DNA from 3 places in the Shimia sp. FJ5 genome. Region 1 is predicted to be linked to each of the others. Evidence: riboswitches for the same ligand, from Rfam matches in the RefSeq annotation. Region 1 holds a riboswitch; each other region holds the start of a gene.
What was found. Region 1 has a riboswitch for cobalamin ahead of nrdH (glutaredoxin-like protein NrdH). Riboswitches for the same ligand answer to the same signal wherever they lie in the genome.
Positions count from the first base shown of each region.

Region 2: another riboswitch for cobalamin. It lies ahead of R1W01_RS04040 (hypothetical protein); the one in region 1 lies ahead of nrdH (glutaredoxin-like protein NrdH).
Region 3: another riboswitch for cobalamin. It lies ahead of R1W01_RS00730 (TonB-dependent receptor plug domain-containing protein); the one in region 1 lies ahead of nrdH (glutaredoxin-like protein NrdH).

Region 1 is NZ_JAWJUV010000004.1:405,965-411,446, forward strand. Features, by position in the region: gene R1W01_RS14975 (AMP-binding protein) at 1-1,120, shown strand, start outside; cobalamin riboswitch at 1,273-1,464, shown strand; gene nrdH (glutaredoxin-like protein NrdH) at 1,550-1,771, shown strand; gene nrdI (class Ib ribonucleoside-diphosphate reductase assembly flavoprotein NrdI) at 1,793-2,203, shown strand; gene nrdE (class 1b ribonucleoside-diphosphate reductase subunit alpha) at 2,185-4,308, shown strand; gene nrdF (class 1b ribonucleoside-diphosphate reductase subunit beta) at 4,322-5,296, shown strand; gene R1W01_RS15000 (hybrid-cluster NAD(P)-dependent oxidoreductase) at 5,344-5,482, opposite strand, start outside.
Region 2 is NZ_JAWJUV010000001.1:788,864-794,345, forward strand. Features, by position in the region: tRNA gene R1W01_RS04015 (tRNA-Val) at 1-9, shown strand, start outside; tRNA gene R1W01_RS04020 (tRNA-Val) at 129-204, shown strand; gene R1W01_RS04025 (AraC family transcriptional regulator) at 238-1,209, opposite strand; gene R1W01_RS04030 (NAD(P)H-binding protein) at 1,354-2,181, shown strand; gene R1W01_RS04035 (DUF4345 domain-containing protein) at 2,211-2,633, shown strand; cobalamin riboswitch at 2,760-2,979, shown strand; gene R1W01_RS04040 (hypothetical protein) at 3,100-3,402, shown strand; gene R1W01_RS04045 (cobalamin-binding protein) at 3,407-4,183, shown strand; gene R1W01_RS04050 (M10 family metallopeptidase) at 4,264-5,482, opposite strand, start outside.
Region 3 is NZ_JAWJUV010000001.1:128,815-134,296, forward strand. Features, by position in the region: gene R1W01_RS00715 (ABC transporter ATP-binding protein) at 1-91, opposite strand, end outside; gene R1W01_RS00720 (FecCD family ABC transporter permease) at 88-1,068, opposite strand; gene R1W01_RS00725 (ABC transporter substrate-binding protein) at 1,068-1,907, opposite strand; gene R1W01_RS00730 (TonB-dependent receptor plug domain-containing protein) at 1,894-3,729, opposite strand; cobalamin riboswitch at 3,857-4,068, opposite strand; gene R1W01_RS00735 (Phenylacetic acid catabolic protein) at 4,182-4,940, opposite strand; gene R1W01_RS00740 (2Fe-2S iron-sulfur cluster-binding protein) at 4,954-5,482, opposite strand, start outside.

The DNA of each region.
Region 1 (5,482 bases):
TCAGCAGCTCCGCATCCCCGAAATCGACAAGACGCTCGACCCCGATGATGCGATAAACATTCAATTCACGTCTGGCACGACTGGGATGCCGAAGGGTGCGACGCTGTCGCACTACAACATCGTCAACAACGCTCGCTACGTGACAGACCGTATTCGCCTCTCCGAGGCGGATCGGCTCGCGATTCCAGTGCCGCTCTATCATTGCTTTGGGATGGTGATGGGCGTCCTTGGCGCGGTCAGCAAAGGAGCCACCATGGTCTTCCCGAGCGAAGGGTTTGATGCGGCGCAGACGCTTGATGCGCTGTCCAAGGAGCGTTGTACGGCGGTCTATGGGGTGCCGACCATGTTCGTGGCGATGCTAGAAGACCTCGATCATACTCCACGCGATCTTTCCAATCTGCGCACAGGCATCATGGCGGGCGCGCCATGCCCTGTCGAAGTGATGCAGCGCGTGAATTCTGAAATGAACATGGATGAGGTGACGATCTGCTATGGCATGACGGAAACCGCGCCCGTTTCGTTTCAGAGCTTCGTGGATGATCCGACAGAGAAGCGCTGCGAGACTGTTGGGCGCGTGCATCCCCACCTCGAGGTCAAGATCGTCGATCCGGAGGGCCGGATTGTCCCAGTCGGCACCCAGGGCGAACTTTGCACCCGTGGCTATTCGGTCATGAAGGGCTACTGGGAAGATGCGGACAAAACCGGCGAGAGCATCGTGGACGGTTGGATGCATACCGGTGACCTCGCCGTGTTCGACGAAGAGGGCTTCTGCTCCATCGTCGGCCGCGTGAAAGACATGATCATTCGGGGCGGAGAGAACATCTACCCGCGCGAGATCGAAGAATACTTGATGCGGCACCCGAAGGTGAGTGATGTGCAGGTCTTCGGGATTCCCGATGAGAAATTTGGCGAGGAAGTCTGCGCTTGGGCGATTGCGAAGCCCGGCACCGATTTGAGCGAAGAGGAACTTCGCGAGGCGTTGAAGGGGCAAGTTGCGCACTACAAGGTTCCGCGGCACTTTCGCATCGTTGACGAGATCCCCATGACGATCACCGGCAAACCTCAGAAATACATAATGCGCGACATGATGGCCGATCTTCTCTCGGCCGAGATGCAATAGGTGCTGCGAACACCTGCGCAGGCCGAATGATCGAACATCCCAAGAGGGAGGGTGCCCGCTTTCGTGAGGTGAAAGTGCTCTGATCTACGTCAGCGCAGAAAGAAATTTGCGCCGGGCGCCCTCCATATATTGACACCAACCCGCCATCACCCCCTATATGGTGTTGCTTCGGTTCCTTCGATTCTGATCGGAGGCTAAGAGGGAAGACGGTTCAAAGCCGGCACTGCCCCCGCAACTGTAAGTGGAGAGCGCGGTTGAATACGCCACTGAAAGTACGCTTTCGGGAAGGCCAGCCAAGCATAAATCCACGAGTCAGGAGACCTGCCGCAAGCACGACTTGATGACCACGAACGGAGGGTTCGGGGGCGTGCATTGGGCGGATGCCCGGCACTGCGTCCTCGACTCGTACAAAAAAGAGAGAGAGGACAGATGAGCATCATTGTGTATTCCAAACCCGCATGTGTGCAGTGCACCGCAACCACCCGCGCGCTGGATGCCAAAGGGGTCTCCTACGATGTTGTCGATCTGACGCAGGATGACGCCGCGATGACGCATGTCACCGAACTGGGATATCGACAGGCGCCAGTCGTCGTCGCGGGCGGTGATCATTGGTCCGGGTTTCGTCCCGACATGATCGCGCGTTTGGCCTAGGGGGTGTCTGAGCGGCCACCGATGCTTGTTTACTATTCTTCGGCATCGGGAAATACCCACAGGTTCGTGTCGCAGCTTGAGTGGCCAGCCCTACGTATTCCGGTCGAGGTAGAGGCCTCGCTACAGGAACCCACTTTGCCTTATGTGCTGATCTGCCCGACCTATGCGGATGGAGAGGGGCGTGGTGCAGTGCCCAAACAAGTGATCCGGTTCCTGAATGACCCGCAGCGACGCGGCCTGCTTGTCGGGGTGATCGGCAGCGGAAACAGAAATTTCGGTGCGACCTACGCCCTTGCGGGTCGCATCATCTCACAGAAATGCAATGTGCCTCAGCTATACAGTTTTGAGTTGGCGGGCACGCAAACCGACATTGCCCGCGTGCGCGCTGGGCTCGTGACGCTAGGGGAAGAACTATGCTCGACAGCGATCTGAACACGCTGGACTACCACGCGCTGAATGCGATGCTGAACCTCTATGACTCAGAGGGAAATATTCGCTTTGACGCGGATCGATTGGCCGCACGACAGTACTTTCTCCAGCATGTGAATCAGAACACCGTTTTCTTCCATTCTTTGGATGAGAAACTCGGCTATCTGGTGGATGAAGGATACTACGAAGCGGCGGTGCTGGATCAGTATTCCAAGAACTTCATGCGCAAAATCTGGGAGGCCGCGTTTGCCCGCAGGTTTCGCTTTCCGACCTTTCTCGGCGCGTTCAAATACTACACCTCCTACACGCTAAAGACCCGGGACGGGCAGCGTTTCCTTGAGCGCTATGAAGACCGGGTGGTCATGACCGCGTTGGCGTTGGCGCGCGGTGATGAGGATCTTGCCATGTCGTTCATGGATGAGATCCTTTCCGGGCGCTTTCAGCCTGCCACCCCTACCTTCTTGAACGCAGGCAAGGCATCGCGCGGCGAGCTGATTTCATGTTTCCTTCTGCGGCTCGAAGACAACATGGAGAGCATTGGGCGGGGCATCAATTCCGCATTGCAGCTTTCCAAGCGCGGGGGCGGTGTTGCGCTTCTGCTGACCAACATTCGGGAACATGGCGCTCCGATCAAGGGAATTGAGAACCAATCCTCCGGTGTGATCCCGGTGATGAAACTCCTCGAGGATAGCTTTTCCTATGCGAACCAGTTGGGCGCGCGGCAGGGGGCGGGGGCCGTGTATCTCAATGCCCATCATCCTGATATTATGCGGTTCCTCGACACCAAGCGCGAGAATGCAGACGAAAAAATTCGTATCAAGACGCTCTCTCTCGGTGTGGTGGTGCCGGATATCACCTTTGAACTCGCCAAGAAGAACGCTGACATGTACTTGTTCTCGCCGCATGACGTTGAGAAAGTCTATGGTGTGCCTTTCTCCGAAATCTCCATCACCGAGAAGTATGAGGAGATGGTGGATGATAAGCGTATCCACAAGAAGAAGATCAACGCGCGCGCGTTCTTTCAGACCATCGCGGAGATACAATTCGAGAGCGGTTATCCCTATGTGATGTTCGAGGACACGGTGAACCGGATGAACCCGATTGCGGGTCGGATCAACATGTCGAACCTGTGCTCGGAAATCCTTCAGGTGAACGAAGCGTCCGAGTTCAACGATGACCTGAGCTACGCCAAGCTCGGCACCGATATCTCCTGTAATCTCGGATCTCTCAATATCGCGAAGACCATGGATGGCAAGGATCTGGGCCAGACGGTTGGCGCTGCGATCCGCGCACTGACTGCGGTGTCGGAGATGTCTGCGATCGATTCCGTGCCGTCTATTCGGCGGGGGAACGACGAAAGCCATGCTGTTGGCCTTGGGCAGATGAACCTGCATGGGTTCCTCGCGCGTGAACTTGTCCATTATGGCAGCGCGGAAGGGGTTGAGTTCACGTCTGTCTATTTCGCTGCTGTAGCCTACCACGCCATTCGTACCTCTTGCGAACTCGCGCAGGAGCGTGGGCGGAGCTTTGCAGGGTTTGAGGCATCAGACTATGCGTCGGGCGCGTTCTTCGAAAAGTACACCACGCAGGACTGGCTCCCGGAAAACGATGTGGTTAAGCGGCTGTTCGAGGGTATCACCTTGCCGACCCGCGCGGATTGGGAGGCCTTGAAGGCCGACGTGATGGAGCACGGGCTATACAACCGCAATCTTCAGGCCGTACCGCCCACGGGCTCGATCTCTTATATCAACAACTCGACCTCTTCTATTCATCCCATCGTCTCGAAGATCGAAATCCGCAAAGAGGGCAAGATCGGGCGCGTCTATTACCCTGCCGCCTTCATGAACAATGACAACCTCGACTACTACCGGGATGCGTATGAGATCGGGCCGGAGCGCTTGATCGATACTTACGCAGCGGCCACGGAACATGTCGATCAAGGGCTGTCTCTCACCTTGTTTTTCCCTGCCGAGGCGACGACGCGCGATATCAACAGGGCGCAAATCTATGCCTGGAAGAAGGGTATCAAGACCATTTACTACGTGCGTCTGCGCCAAGAGGCCCTAGAGGGGACTGAGGTTCAGGGCTGCGTGTCCTGTAGCCTGTGATTGGAGAGAGATGATGAAAGACCTGCCGCAAACCGTCACGATCCCGCGCGCGATCAACTGGAACCGCCTCGACGATGAGAAAGATCTCGAGGTGTGGAACCGCCTCACGGTGAACTTCTGGCTGCCGGAGAAAGTCCCGCTTTCCAACGATATTCCGAGCTGGGCCACACTTACGGATCACGAGAAGGAGCTGACGATCCGGGTTTTTACTGGGTTGACGCTTCTTGATACGATTCAAAATACGGTCGGTGCGCCATCGCTGATGCCTGATGCGGTCACGCCACATGAAGAGGCCGTGCTGACGAATATCGCTTTCATGGAAGCGGTACACGCCCGTAGCTATTCTTCGATCTTTTCGACGCTGTGTTCGACGAAAGAAATTGACGAGGCATTCCGTTGGTCCGAGGAAAACCCGCACCTGCAAGCCAAGGCAAAGGCAATCCTCGAGACCTATGCGCCGGGCAATGATCCCTTAAAGCGCAAGATCGCGTCGGTGTTCCTTGAGAGCTTCCTGTTTTATTCCGGCTTCTATCTGCCGATGTATTGGTCGAGTCGCGCAAAGCTCACCAATACGGCCGATCTGATCCGCTTGATTATTCGCGATGAGGCCGTCCACGGCTATTACATCGGTTACAAATTCCAACGTGGCTATGAGAAGTTGGACGACGCAGAACAACAGGCGTTGAAGGACTATGCTTTCTCGCTGATGTTCGAGCTCTATGGGATTGAGAACCAATATACCGAAGAGCTCTATGACGAGATCGGATTGACCGAGGATGTGAAGGTTTTCCTGCACTACAACGCAAATAAAGCCCTGCAAAACCTAGGTTTTGAAGCCTTGTTCCCACCCGAAGTCTCTGAGGTCAATCCTGCGATCCTGGCGGCTCTGAGTCCGGACAGTGAGAACCATGACTTCTTCTCTGGGTCTGGATCTTCCTATGTTATCGGTAAGGCGGTCGCGACTGAGGATGAGGATTGGGATTTCTAAAAGGTGCCAATAAACTAGGAGGGACGCGCAGGTTGCGCGCCCCTTTCTTAAACATCAACTGTGACCTTGCCGATTGGATTTGAGCAGCAGGCTAGAATATACCCGGCCTCGATATCGTCTTCGGAAATACCGCCATTGTGGACCATATGGACCTCGCCTTCGGTTTTCTTGATCTTGCAGGTGCCA
Region 2 (5,482 bases), on a different contig from region 1:
CACCCACCAGTTTCAAGGGCGCTCCCCGCAAGGGTTGAGCGTCCTTCTTCTTTTTGGCGACTGGTTTGGAAGGTCGGTGAAAATTCCTGTTGAACCCGCCCGCAGGCGCGGCTAATAAAGCGCGCATCGGGTCGTTAGCTCAGTTGGTAGAGCGCTTCGTTTACACCGAAGATGTCGGGAGTTCGAGCCTCTCACGACCCACCATCCCATCCCTTTGAAATCAAAGAAGCTGCGTGGTCATGAAGCGTTTCGTCGTGCCTGACCGGGTGTTGTGCCGAAGACGCGTTTGAAGGCGCGGTTGAAGGCGGGTTCGGATTGGTAGCCGAGGTCGGCGGCGATGGATGCAATGGGGTGGCTGGTTTCGCGCAAGGAGCGCCGTGCGAGGTTCATGCGCCACTGGGCCAGGTATTGCATGGCAGGTGTGCCAACGAGACCGGTGAAGCGCGCCGCAAAGGCCGAGCGTGACATGCCCGCCACCTGTGCGAGGCTCTCGACCGTCCAATCGGCGGCCGGATCGCGATGAATGGCGACGATGGCGCGTCCGATCTGGGGATCTCGCGCTGCCTTGAGCCAACCGCGGTCGGCCTCTTGCGATCGGCTGAGCCAACGGCGGATCGCCTCGATCACAAGGACATCGGCCAGTCGGGTGATGACGGTTTCGCCACCGGGGCGCAGCTCGCGGGCTTCGCGGGCGATAAACTGCAACGTGCCCTGGAGCCAGCTTCCGGCCTCTTCCTCCCACGGGTCGATTTTGAGCACATCCGGCAGAAGCGCCATCAGCATCGGGCTTGAGGCGTGATCGAGACGCACGAGCCCGTACATGATGCTGCATTCCGCCCCGCCACCGCCGTATTCGACTGTCTCATATAGCTCGGTCACCTTGCGGATCGGCAGGTCTTCGAGCTGCATCAGCCGGGCTTCGGCGTCGCTATAGAGGTTGATCGGTGCGCCGTGGGTCATCAGCACCAGATCGCCTTTCTGAATCTCGAAAGGGGCGTCGTCACCAACTTTCATCCAAGCCCGACCGCCGATCACGACGGCAAAGCTCATCACTTCGGGAAAGCCGGGAATGGTGATGCCCCATGGCGCGCTAAGTCGCGACTGGCAGTAGAAGGTGCCGGTCAGTTTTAGCAGGTGCAGGATCTCGCCCAGCGGATCACCGATGGGTTGCGCGAGGAGGTCGGGGTTGGGGACGTGGGGCTGTGTCATGGGGGTATTGTGGCGTGATTATCACCTTACGTCCAGATATGCTGGACGATGGGGTAATAAATCCGGACGTGCGGGAATTGTTCATCCAGAGCGCGTCGATACCTTGGGGGCATCAAACGACCTATGCATCCCAAGGAGAACCCCATGCATACCAAAACCACTCTAGTTCTTGGCGCCACCGGCAAGACCGGATCGCGTGTTGCGCGCCGCCTCGAAGCGCTTGGCCTGCCGGTGCGCCGCGGGTCGCGTCGCGCGGCGCGGCCTTTCGATTGGAGCGCGCCAGAGACATGGCCTGCCGCGCTTGAAGGCGTGTCCTCTGTCTATATCTCGTATTTCCCTGATATCGCCGTGCCCGGCGCGGTGGAGGCCGTTTCAGCCCTTGTTGATCTGGCGCGTGCCTCGGGCGTTGAAAAGCTTGTCCTGCTGACTGGACGGGGCGAGCACCATGCACAGCGCGCGGAAGAGGTGGTGCGCGGCTCTGGTCTGCGCTTTACCATCGTGCGCGCGGCCTGGTTCGCTCAGAACTTCTCGGAAGGGGCTTTGCATGCGCCGGTGATGGCAGGCGTGGTCCCGATGCCGGGTGGCGAGGTGCAGGAACCGATTGTCGATGTCGACGATATCGCCGATGTGGCGGTCGCGGCGCTGACCGAACCGGGCCATGACGGCGCGCTTTATGAAGTGACCGGTCCGCGCCTGATGACCTTTGCCGAGATGGCCGAAGCGCTTTCAAAGGCCAGCGGTCGGTCGATCGCACATGCGCCGATTTCGTTTGAGGATTTCCATGCGGCTTTGCTCGAAGCGCAGGGCGAGATGATCGCCGATGTGCTGACGGGGATCGCGCGGGAAACGTTGGACGGACGCAACGCCTATGTGACCGACGGTGTGCAGCGCGCCCTGGGCCGAGCGCCGCGTGACTTCCTCACCTTTGCAGAAACCGCCGCACAGAGCGGCGCCTGGGCCGATGCGGCCTGAACCAGATCAGCTATTGAAAGGATAAACACATGACACTCTTTCAGAAACTCATCCTCGGGGTCGCAGGCCTCACAGGGCTTGGGATCGGCCTTGCCATCACCTTTGTTCCACAGGCCTTCTATGCCGGTTACGGGATCGAGATCAGCCAAAATCCGGCCGCTCTTAGCGAGTTGCGCGCGCCCGGTGCCAACCTTGCCGCTCTTGGCGCCTTGGTCTTTGTGGGCGCCATCCGGCCCGGCCTCGCGCATTTGTCCGCCGCGCTTGGGACGCTTGTCTATTTTGCTTTCGTCTTCGGGCGTCTGGTCAGCATTGTGCTTGACGGCTGGCCCGGCGATGCGATCGCCAGTGTTCTTGGTCTTGAAGTCCTCATCGGTGCGCTGTGCCTCGTGGTATGGCGGCAGATCGCACGAGGCGCGACCGCGCTTCGGCAGACCACCGCACTGCATGGGTGACGGTGCGAGACCGGGGCGGGGCCGCTTGGATGGCCTCGCCCCACGCCTCTGGTCTGAGGCTGCCTGATGCGGCGCTGCGCCTGTGTCGCATGGGCTCTGCTTTTGCTGGACACAGCGCGGTTTTTCTGCGACGACGCAAGGGATGGTGTCCGGCCTTGCGTGGCCGGCTGAAAAGGGAATGTGGTGCGGGCCTTGGCCCAAGTCCACGACTGCCCCCGCAACTGTGAGCGGTGAGCGACCCCGAGACACGCCACTGAACCCAGACCCGCAATGCGGGCGGTTCGGGAAGGTTCGGGAGAGCAACGACCCGCAAGTCAGGAGACCTGCCATCTCCGGCGTGCTTCGCGCGCTGCAGTCACTTTAACCCTGGCGGGGTGCCACGGGCCGGAGAGACCGGGATGGACGCTATATACGTCACGCGATCGCCGCTGCGCCGCTTACCCTCGCTTCTTGCGCGGAGGGCGCGATGCTTCTGAAACGGACGATTTCTCAACTTGATATTGGCTATGTGTGCCCGGATCGGGCGACCGAGCTTGGCCAGCTCGGATATATGCAGTGGCTTGGGGCGCTGAAGCCGATGGCGCATTATCGCGAAGAGGCGATGCAGGCCTATACCGCTGCAATGCCGTTCATTGCCACATCCCCCGCCATTGCGGTTTTTTGCGATCTGCTTCTGGCGTCGATGCGGGTGCCGATTGAGCCATTGCCCTTGGCGCTGCCGCGCAAGCTTCGGCGCGGTGGGGCTCGGGCGCGGCGCGCGGCAACGTGACGGCATGAGACGCTTTCCCCCTGAACGGATCGTGTGCCTGACAGAGGAAACGGTCGAGACGCTTTATCTTCTTGGTGCGGAAGATCGGATCGTTGGCGTGTCGGGCTATGCGGTGCGCCCCAAGCGGGTGCGGGCCGAGAAGCCTCGGGTTTCGGCGTTTACCTCGGCGGATATCCCCAAGATTCTCGCGCTTGAGCCTGACCTTGTGTTGACCTTTTCAGACTTGCAGGCCGATATCGCCGCGGCCTTGTTGCGCGAAGGCGTCACGGTGATGGGCTATAATCAGCGCGACGTTGCCGGGATCCTTGCGATGATCCGACACCTGGGCGCGATGGTGGGGCAGAGCAAGCGCGCGGCGCGACTTGTGCATCACTATGAGCAGAGGTTGGCGAAACTCGAAGCGAAGGCAGAGGGGCGGGCCCGTCCGACGGTCTATTTCGAGGAATGGGATGAACCGATGATCACCGGTATCGGCTGGGTTTCCGAGTTGATCGAGATTGCGGGCGGGCGCGAGGCATTCCCAGAGCTTGCAGGCAAGGACAAGGCCAAAGACCGTTTCGTAACCTCTCAACAGGTGATCGCAGCCGCGCCTGACGTGATCCTAGCGTCTTGGTGCGGCAAGAAAGTCCGGCCTGAGAAAATCGCGGCGCGCGCCGGATGGGACAGCATTCCCGCGGTGCGGGAGGGGCGGATTGTCGAGATCAAATCGCCCTTGATCCTACAGCCCGGTCCTGCCGCATTGACCGATGGGTTGGACGCGATCGCCGCGGCATTGGCCTAGCGCTTTGGCTAGAGAAAAGGCCGACCCCTCGGAGGGATCGGCCTTTGGTAGCTTCATGCGGCCTCGGGGAGGCGCGGCGATCAGACGAAGAGGAAATCGTCCTCAGTATAGCCGTTCACACCGTCGCGCACGTCGGTATACGCCACACCCTCGAGCAGGATCGAGTTGTCCCCGTCCACGATCTTGGCAAAGCCGCCCTCGTCGACAAGGTGGTTGGCGATCAGGTCAGTGTAGTCGGTGATCTCGGTCACGCCGGACAGGTCGACCTTTTCGAGGTTGGCAGCGGCAAAGTCGCGGATGATGTCGTGCCCGAAGCCATCGTCAAAGACGAAGGTATCGGCCATTTCGCCGCCCGTCAGGGTATCGTTGCCGATTCCACCGTTGAGAATATCGCGGCCCTTGCTGCCAAAGAGCCTATCATAGCCGTTGCCGCCGAGGATCGTGTCATCGCCGCGACCGCCGAACAGGCGATCTCCGCCAATACCGCCTTCGATCAGGTCAGCGCCGCCATGACCATAGATCCGGTCGTTGTCGCCTTCGCCATAGAGGTCATCGTGGCCGTTGCCGCCATAGATGGTGTCGTTGCCGTCGCCGCCATAGGCCACATCGCCGTTTTTCATACCGCGCAGGGTGTCGTCGCCTTCGCCGCCTTCGAGCCGGTCAAAGCCGTCTCCGCCGATAAGGCTGTCGATGCCGTTGTTGCCGAGCAGGGTATCGTCTCCAACGTCACCGGTGAGGGTATCGTTGCCAGCGCCGCCCTGAAGCTCGTTGTCGGCGGCGTTGCCGACGATTTCGTCATTGCCGCTGCCGCCGATGGCGTTCTCAATCAGCGAGCGGGCGTCGCCCTCGTATTGCAGGGCGTTGAAGATGCTGCCGCGTGCGGTTTCGGAGCCGATGTCATACTTGTCCAGTTCGGCGAGCTGGGTCTGGTCGAAGACCGAGTGCTGGCCGGGGCGCAGGTCGATTTCGAGGTCGCTCGAATAGGCGGAGAGATCGTAGGTGTCGGTGCCGCCACCGTCCCAGATCGTCGCAAAAATCACGTTGCCACCCGCGTCGATGGCCACCTGGCCATTCACCAGCGTGTCGCCGGAACCGGGGTTCCATTTGTAGACGGTATCGCCGGAGTTGGTCGTGAAATCGGCACCATACATATATTGCAGCGCGGCGATATCGGCCATCATCCAGGTCTGGGCATAGCCCCAAGTTTCGTTGGTGTAGCCACCGCCAGTATATGCCCCGACATAGGAGGCATAGGTCATGATCGAGTATTCCATCGAGTCATAGGCATAGGGAAGGTCG
Region 3 (5,482 bases), on a different contig from region 1:
GTTCGCCTTCGCCAATCGTCATCGAGACGCCGGAAAAGACCGGACGGTTGCGTAGGGTCACGGCGAGATCGGTCAGGGAGAGGAGGGTCATGGCAGTTCCCTCCGGGTCTTGAAGATCAGGTGCAGGAAGAGCGGGGCCCCGATCAGGGCGGTGACGACACCGAGCTTGAGGTCGCGGTCAGGTAGGATCACGCGCACGGAGATATCGGCCATAAGGAGGAGCGCTGCGCCGCCGAGCGCCGAAGCCCAGAGCAGGCGCGAGGGTTGTGCGCCGACAAAGGGGCGCAGGATATGGGGCACGACGAGGCCGACGAAGCCGATGGAGCCCGCGACGGCCGTTGCGCCACCGACGATGGCGGCGGTGCCGAGCACCACGAGGAGGCGTAGGCGCGAGAGGCTCAGGCCGAGGGTTTCGGCGGCGTCTTCACCAAGGGTCAGGGCATCGAGGCCACGCGCCGTGCTTGCAAGGAGGCCTGCACCGATCACGATAAAGGGCAGGGCGAGCCAGAGGTGGGTCATGGAGCGGTCGGCGAGCGAGCCCATCATCCAGAACACGATGTCATTGGCGGCGAAGGGGTTGGGCGAGAGGTTCAGCACCAGCGAGGTCAGCGCGCCTGCCAACGCCGAGATGGCAATGCCCGCGAGGATCAGGGTCAGAGAGCCGCCGCGCGCCCCGGCGAGGCCCATGACGAGGAACACGCCCACGACTGCGCCAAGAAGCGCGGCCAGCGGTAGGCCAAGCGTGGCGGTCGCCGTGAGCCCGGCCTGAAGCGCGAGCACAGCGCCGAAAGCGGCAGAGCCAGAGACGCCGATCAGCCCCGGTTCCGCAAGGGGGTTGCGCAGATAGCCCTGAAGCGCGGCACCGGCCATGCCGAGGCCGCCGCCGATCAACGCTGCAAGCAGGGCACGGGGCAGGCGGATTTCGCGCATGACCATCGGCAACGGGCCGTCCGAGCCGGTCAGGAGCGCGGCGAGGCTCTGGAGGCCGCCGGTTTCGGCGGGGCCGATGGTCAGGGAAACGGCGAAGAGGACGGTGACGAGCGTGGCGAGGATCAGGAACAGGCGCATCAGTTGGCCTCTTCCAGAAGGGCGCGGCGCGCGGCAGAAAGATCGCGCACGGCGTCGAGCACATGGGGCGTGCCGCAGATCCAGTGGTTGTCGCCGACCTGTTCCCCGGCGACGGCCCCTTTGAGGGCGCGCAAGGCGGGGTGCGTGAGGATGTCCTCGGCGCGGGAATGGCCGTCATAGGCGGCGGCGGAGATGATGATATCGGGTTCGGCCATGACCAAGAGTTCTAACGGCATTGACCCGCCATAAGCAAAGCCTGCTTCGGTGGCGACATTGGTGAACCCTGCGGCCTTGAGCACTTGGCTTGGCAGCGAGTTCTCGCCCGGTGTCCAGCCATTGGCGTTGTAGATTGCGGCGCGGGGGCGGGGGCCTTCGGTTGCGCGCAGGGCGGCAAGCTCGGTTTCGAAAGACGAGCGCAGCGCGGCGGCGGCCTCTTCACGACCCAAGGCTGCGCCCATTTCCGTGATGCGGATCGACACCTCATCGAGGGTCAGGGCGGGGCGCATGATGTAGACGGGAATGCCAAGGCGGCGCAGCATGTTGACGGTCGCACGCGCAGTATAAGCGCCGGCGAGCACGAGGTCGGGATTGAGAAGGTAGACCTCCTCGGCACCGCCATAGTTGATCGGGTAGCGCGCGGCCTCTTCGGGCATGGCGGAGGCGCGTGGGTCACGGGCAATGTAGGAAACGGATTTGAGCTGATCCGGGGCGGCGAGCAGCATGGCGAGCTGATCTGTACACAGGTTCAGGGAGACGACGCGCCGGGGCGCATCGGCAAACGCCGCCGCGCTGGAAAGCACCAGCGCGGCGAGCAGGGATATGACCTTAGAAGGACGCACGGATACCGAAGTAAGCTGCGCGGCCTGGCGTGTTGAAGCCGCCTGCGGTCTCGTAGTCTTCGTCGAGCACGTTCTCGAGGCGCAGATATGCCTTGACCGTCTCGTTGATGTCATAGCCGACACCAAGGTTTACGAGCGTGTAGTCGCCGACCTTGTGGCCCGCGGGGGCGTAGATGCTTGGCGTGACGTCCGCGACGTGCTGCACCTCGGCGTTGCCGGTGAAGCCGTTGCCGAAGGTGGCGTCAAGGCCGAGGATCAGGTCATGCTTGGGAACGCGCGCGAGGGTCACGCCGGAGTTGTCGGCATCGGTAAAGGTATAGTTGCCGTAGAAGGACAGCATGTCGGAGATCACATAGGTGCCCGAAAGCTCGATCCCTTTGGAGGAGGTGGTGCCGGGCACCTGAGCATAGGCGCCGGGGATCGGGCCGAGCCAGCCATCGGGGTCGAAATACTCGATCAGGTCGTCGACATCGGTGCGGAAAGCGGTGACGCGGACCGTGTTGCCCGGGCCAAAGTCTTTCTCAAGGCCAAGCTCGAAGGAGCGGCTTTCTTCCGGTTTCAGGGCCGGGTTGCCCGATGCGCTATAGAGTTCATAGAGCGACGGCGCGCGGAAGCCGGTGCCATAGACCGCGCGCAGGCGCAGGTCGTCAGAGACGTGCCAGACAGCTGCAACGCGGCCCGTCGTGGCGCCGCCAAAGAGCGAGTGATCGTCTCGGCGCAGGGCGAGCGAAAGGTCGAGGTTCGCCATCGGCTGCACCATGAGTTCAGCAAAGGCCGAGTTGGTGTCGATGGTATTGACGGTGGTGGCCGGAACGGCGGTTGTCAGGCTCGCGGTTTCTTCGGTGTGATCGAGACCGAAGGTCAGGCCTGCATTGGCACCGAGGTCAACCGAACCGAGATAGGCGATCTGCTCGCGGTCGCCGAGGAAGCGGGTGGTGTAGATGCTTGCCGGATCGCGGCGGTCGGTCTTGTAGTAGGAATAGCTCAGTTCGTGAGTCACGGCGCCGGTCACGAACTCGGCAAAGACGCGCGCGCCTTTCTGGGTGCCGAGGTTGTTCGGGGTGCTGCCGTCGATTTCGACTTCGTAGTCGCGCCACAGCGCCGAGGCCCCGATGGTCAGGGTGTCGGTCAGGTCGAAGCGCGAATTGAAGTTCGCCATGGTCTGATCGAAGCCGTCCTTCTCGGGGTCGCCCGCGGTTGCGGAGATACCTTCGGTATGGAAACGCGACAGGGTGAAGGAGATTTCGGCGCGATCGTTCATGTAGGCGGTGGTGAAATCGCTCGACACGGTGCCGAAGCTGCCGACCTCACCGCCGACAGAGCCGGAGAAGCCAAGCTTGGTCGGGCGTTTGGAGGTGATGTTGATGACACCAGCGATGGCTTCGGAGCCGTGGATCGCCGATTGCGAGCCTTTGAGAACCTCGATGCGGCCGATGCCTGCGCTTGTCAGGCCACCGAAGTTGAAGGCGTTCTGGGTCGAGGTCGGATCGCTCACGTCGATGCCGTCGATGCGCACGCCGATATATTTGCTATCGAGGCCGCGCAGGCGGATCGTGGTGTTGGTGCCGACGCCACCGTTTGCCGAGAAGGACACGCCCGGTTCACGAGACAGGGTCTGGATCAGGGTTGTATCGGCATCTTCGAGGTCTTCCTCGTCGATGATTTCGACCGTCGCGCCGGTGCGGGCGGCCTCGATAGGGGCGAGGCTTGGGGAGAGGAGGATCTCGTCGAGGTCATAGACCTCTTCGGCCCATGCGGTTTGGGTTGTAAGGCCTGTGGCGAGGGCCGCGAGGGCGGCGGAGGCCAGGAGCGTCCGTTTCATGTGTCTGTCCTTCATTCGGGTGATGCCCGTTTGATGCAAGATGTCTTGAGGAAGGACGTGGCCCTCCCGCGACGGTGAGAAGTGCCACCACGACGGAAGGTCCGTTGTCTGAACGCGCCCCGCGTCCGGACAGGGTGAACATTCTGGCAGGTCTCCTGACTTGCGGGTCAAAGCTGGCTCGGGCCTTCCCATCCTCTCCTAAGGAGAACAGTGGCATTGTCCGAGGTCGCTCGCCGCTTACAGTTGCGGGGGCAGTCGAGGGTTTGCCGCGGGTCGCGGCGCACCTCGTTCCCTTTTCACGGGCTGCTGAACAGCCCGACCAGAACGAGAGGTGAATGGCCCGAGACGGGCTGCAAAGTCAATGCGGAATCGCGTTTCGCCAGACCTTTGCGGACAGGGCGCGTTGCAAAAAAGCAAGGGATGGGGCCTTTGACCCGCATCCCATCGCGATTTCAGGCGGCGCTCAGGCCCAGCTTTTCGAGGCAGGCACCGGTTTCCGCGCTCCAGCGTGCTTTCAGCGTGGCGTTGCTTTCGTGGCGCAGGCCCATCGCGGCGAGCATCTCTGCCTTTGTCGATTCCGCGGCGCCGAAAGAGGCGGCCACGCGCGGCATCCAATAGTCGACCGAGGCTTGCAGCGTGGTGCTCTCTTCGGTTTCAAGAAGTTTGGCGACGCCTTCTTCGGCGAGTTCCGCATGATGGCGTTCCACCGGTTGGATCGCGCGGAAGGCTTCGGCGAGCGGCTGATAGGAGACGCGGCACAGCTCGGTCAGTTGCACGGTGACAGCGCGGCCCATCAGCAGGTTCATCACCACCGCATCCGACCAGCCCGCGAGCGGGTAGTTGAACACTGCAAGGCGCATGTCCTGTTCGGTCCGCGTTGTGCCGATGTCGGCGTCGCGTGCGAGGCGCGCGGTCCACGGGTGATGCGTTGCGTAGCGGGCGGTATCGGCGCCGAACTCCCCCATGATCGAGAGCACCTTGTCGGCATTGTCGGTCTTTTCAAGCACGATGCGCGCGGCGGCGATGCGTTCTTTGATGCCCGGACCCTCGTTGATGATATCGGCAAAGCCCGCGGCCCCTGCGAGAGAGGAATCCACGAAGCTCGCCATCAGTTTCATCAACTCGCCCCGGTAGCGCGGCGGCACGTTCGAGGGGTTGGTGAGAACCCCGCCTTGGGCGAGGTAGTTTTCGATCGACATGTCGTCAGCCATGGCTCTGTCCTCCTTACTGGTCGTAGTCGATGACGAGCTTGTCCGTCACCGGGTAGGATTGGCAGGAGAGCACGTAGCCCTTTTCAACCTCGTAATCCTCGAGGGCGTGGTTGGTCATCATCTCGACCTCGCCCTCGATCACACGGCAGCGACAGGTCGAACAGACCCCGGCCTTACAGGCATAGGGCGCGTCCATGTTGTTCGAGAGCGCGGCATCGAGAATGGACATATCCTTGGGCATCTCGATGGTCTGGGTCGAGCCATCAAGGGTAATCGCGGCGCTGGCCTGATTGGCCCCGGCGGCGGCGTCCTTGGAGACGGCCTTGCGCTTGGCCCGGCCCGGTTGCGACGAGGCGAAAAGCTCGAACTTGATGCGGGAGTCGTCGAGGCCCGCATTGCGCAGGGCGGAGGCGATTCCGAGCATCATCGGTTCGGGGCCACAGATGAAGGCGGTGTCAACGTGGTCGATGTCGATCCAGCCGGTCTTGAACAGGTCGGCGCATTTCTCTTCGGTCACGAGACCGGTGAAGAGGTCGATTTCC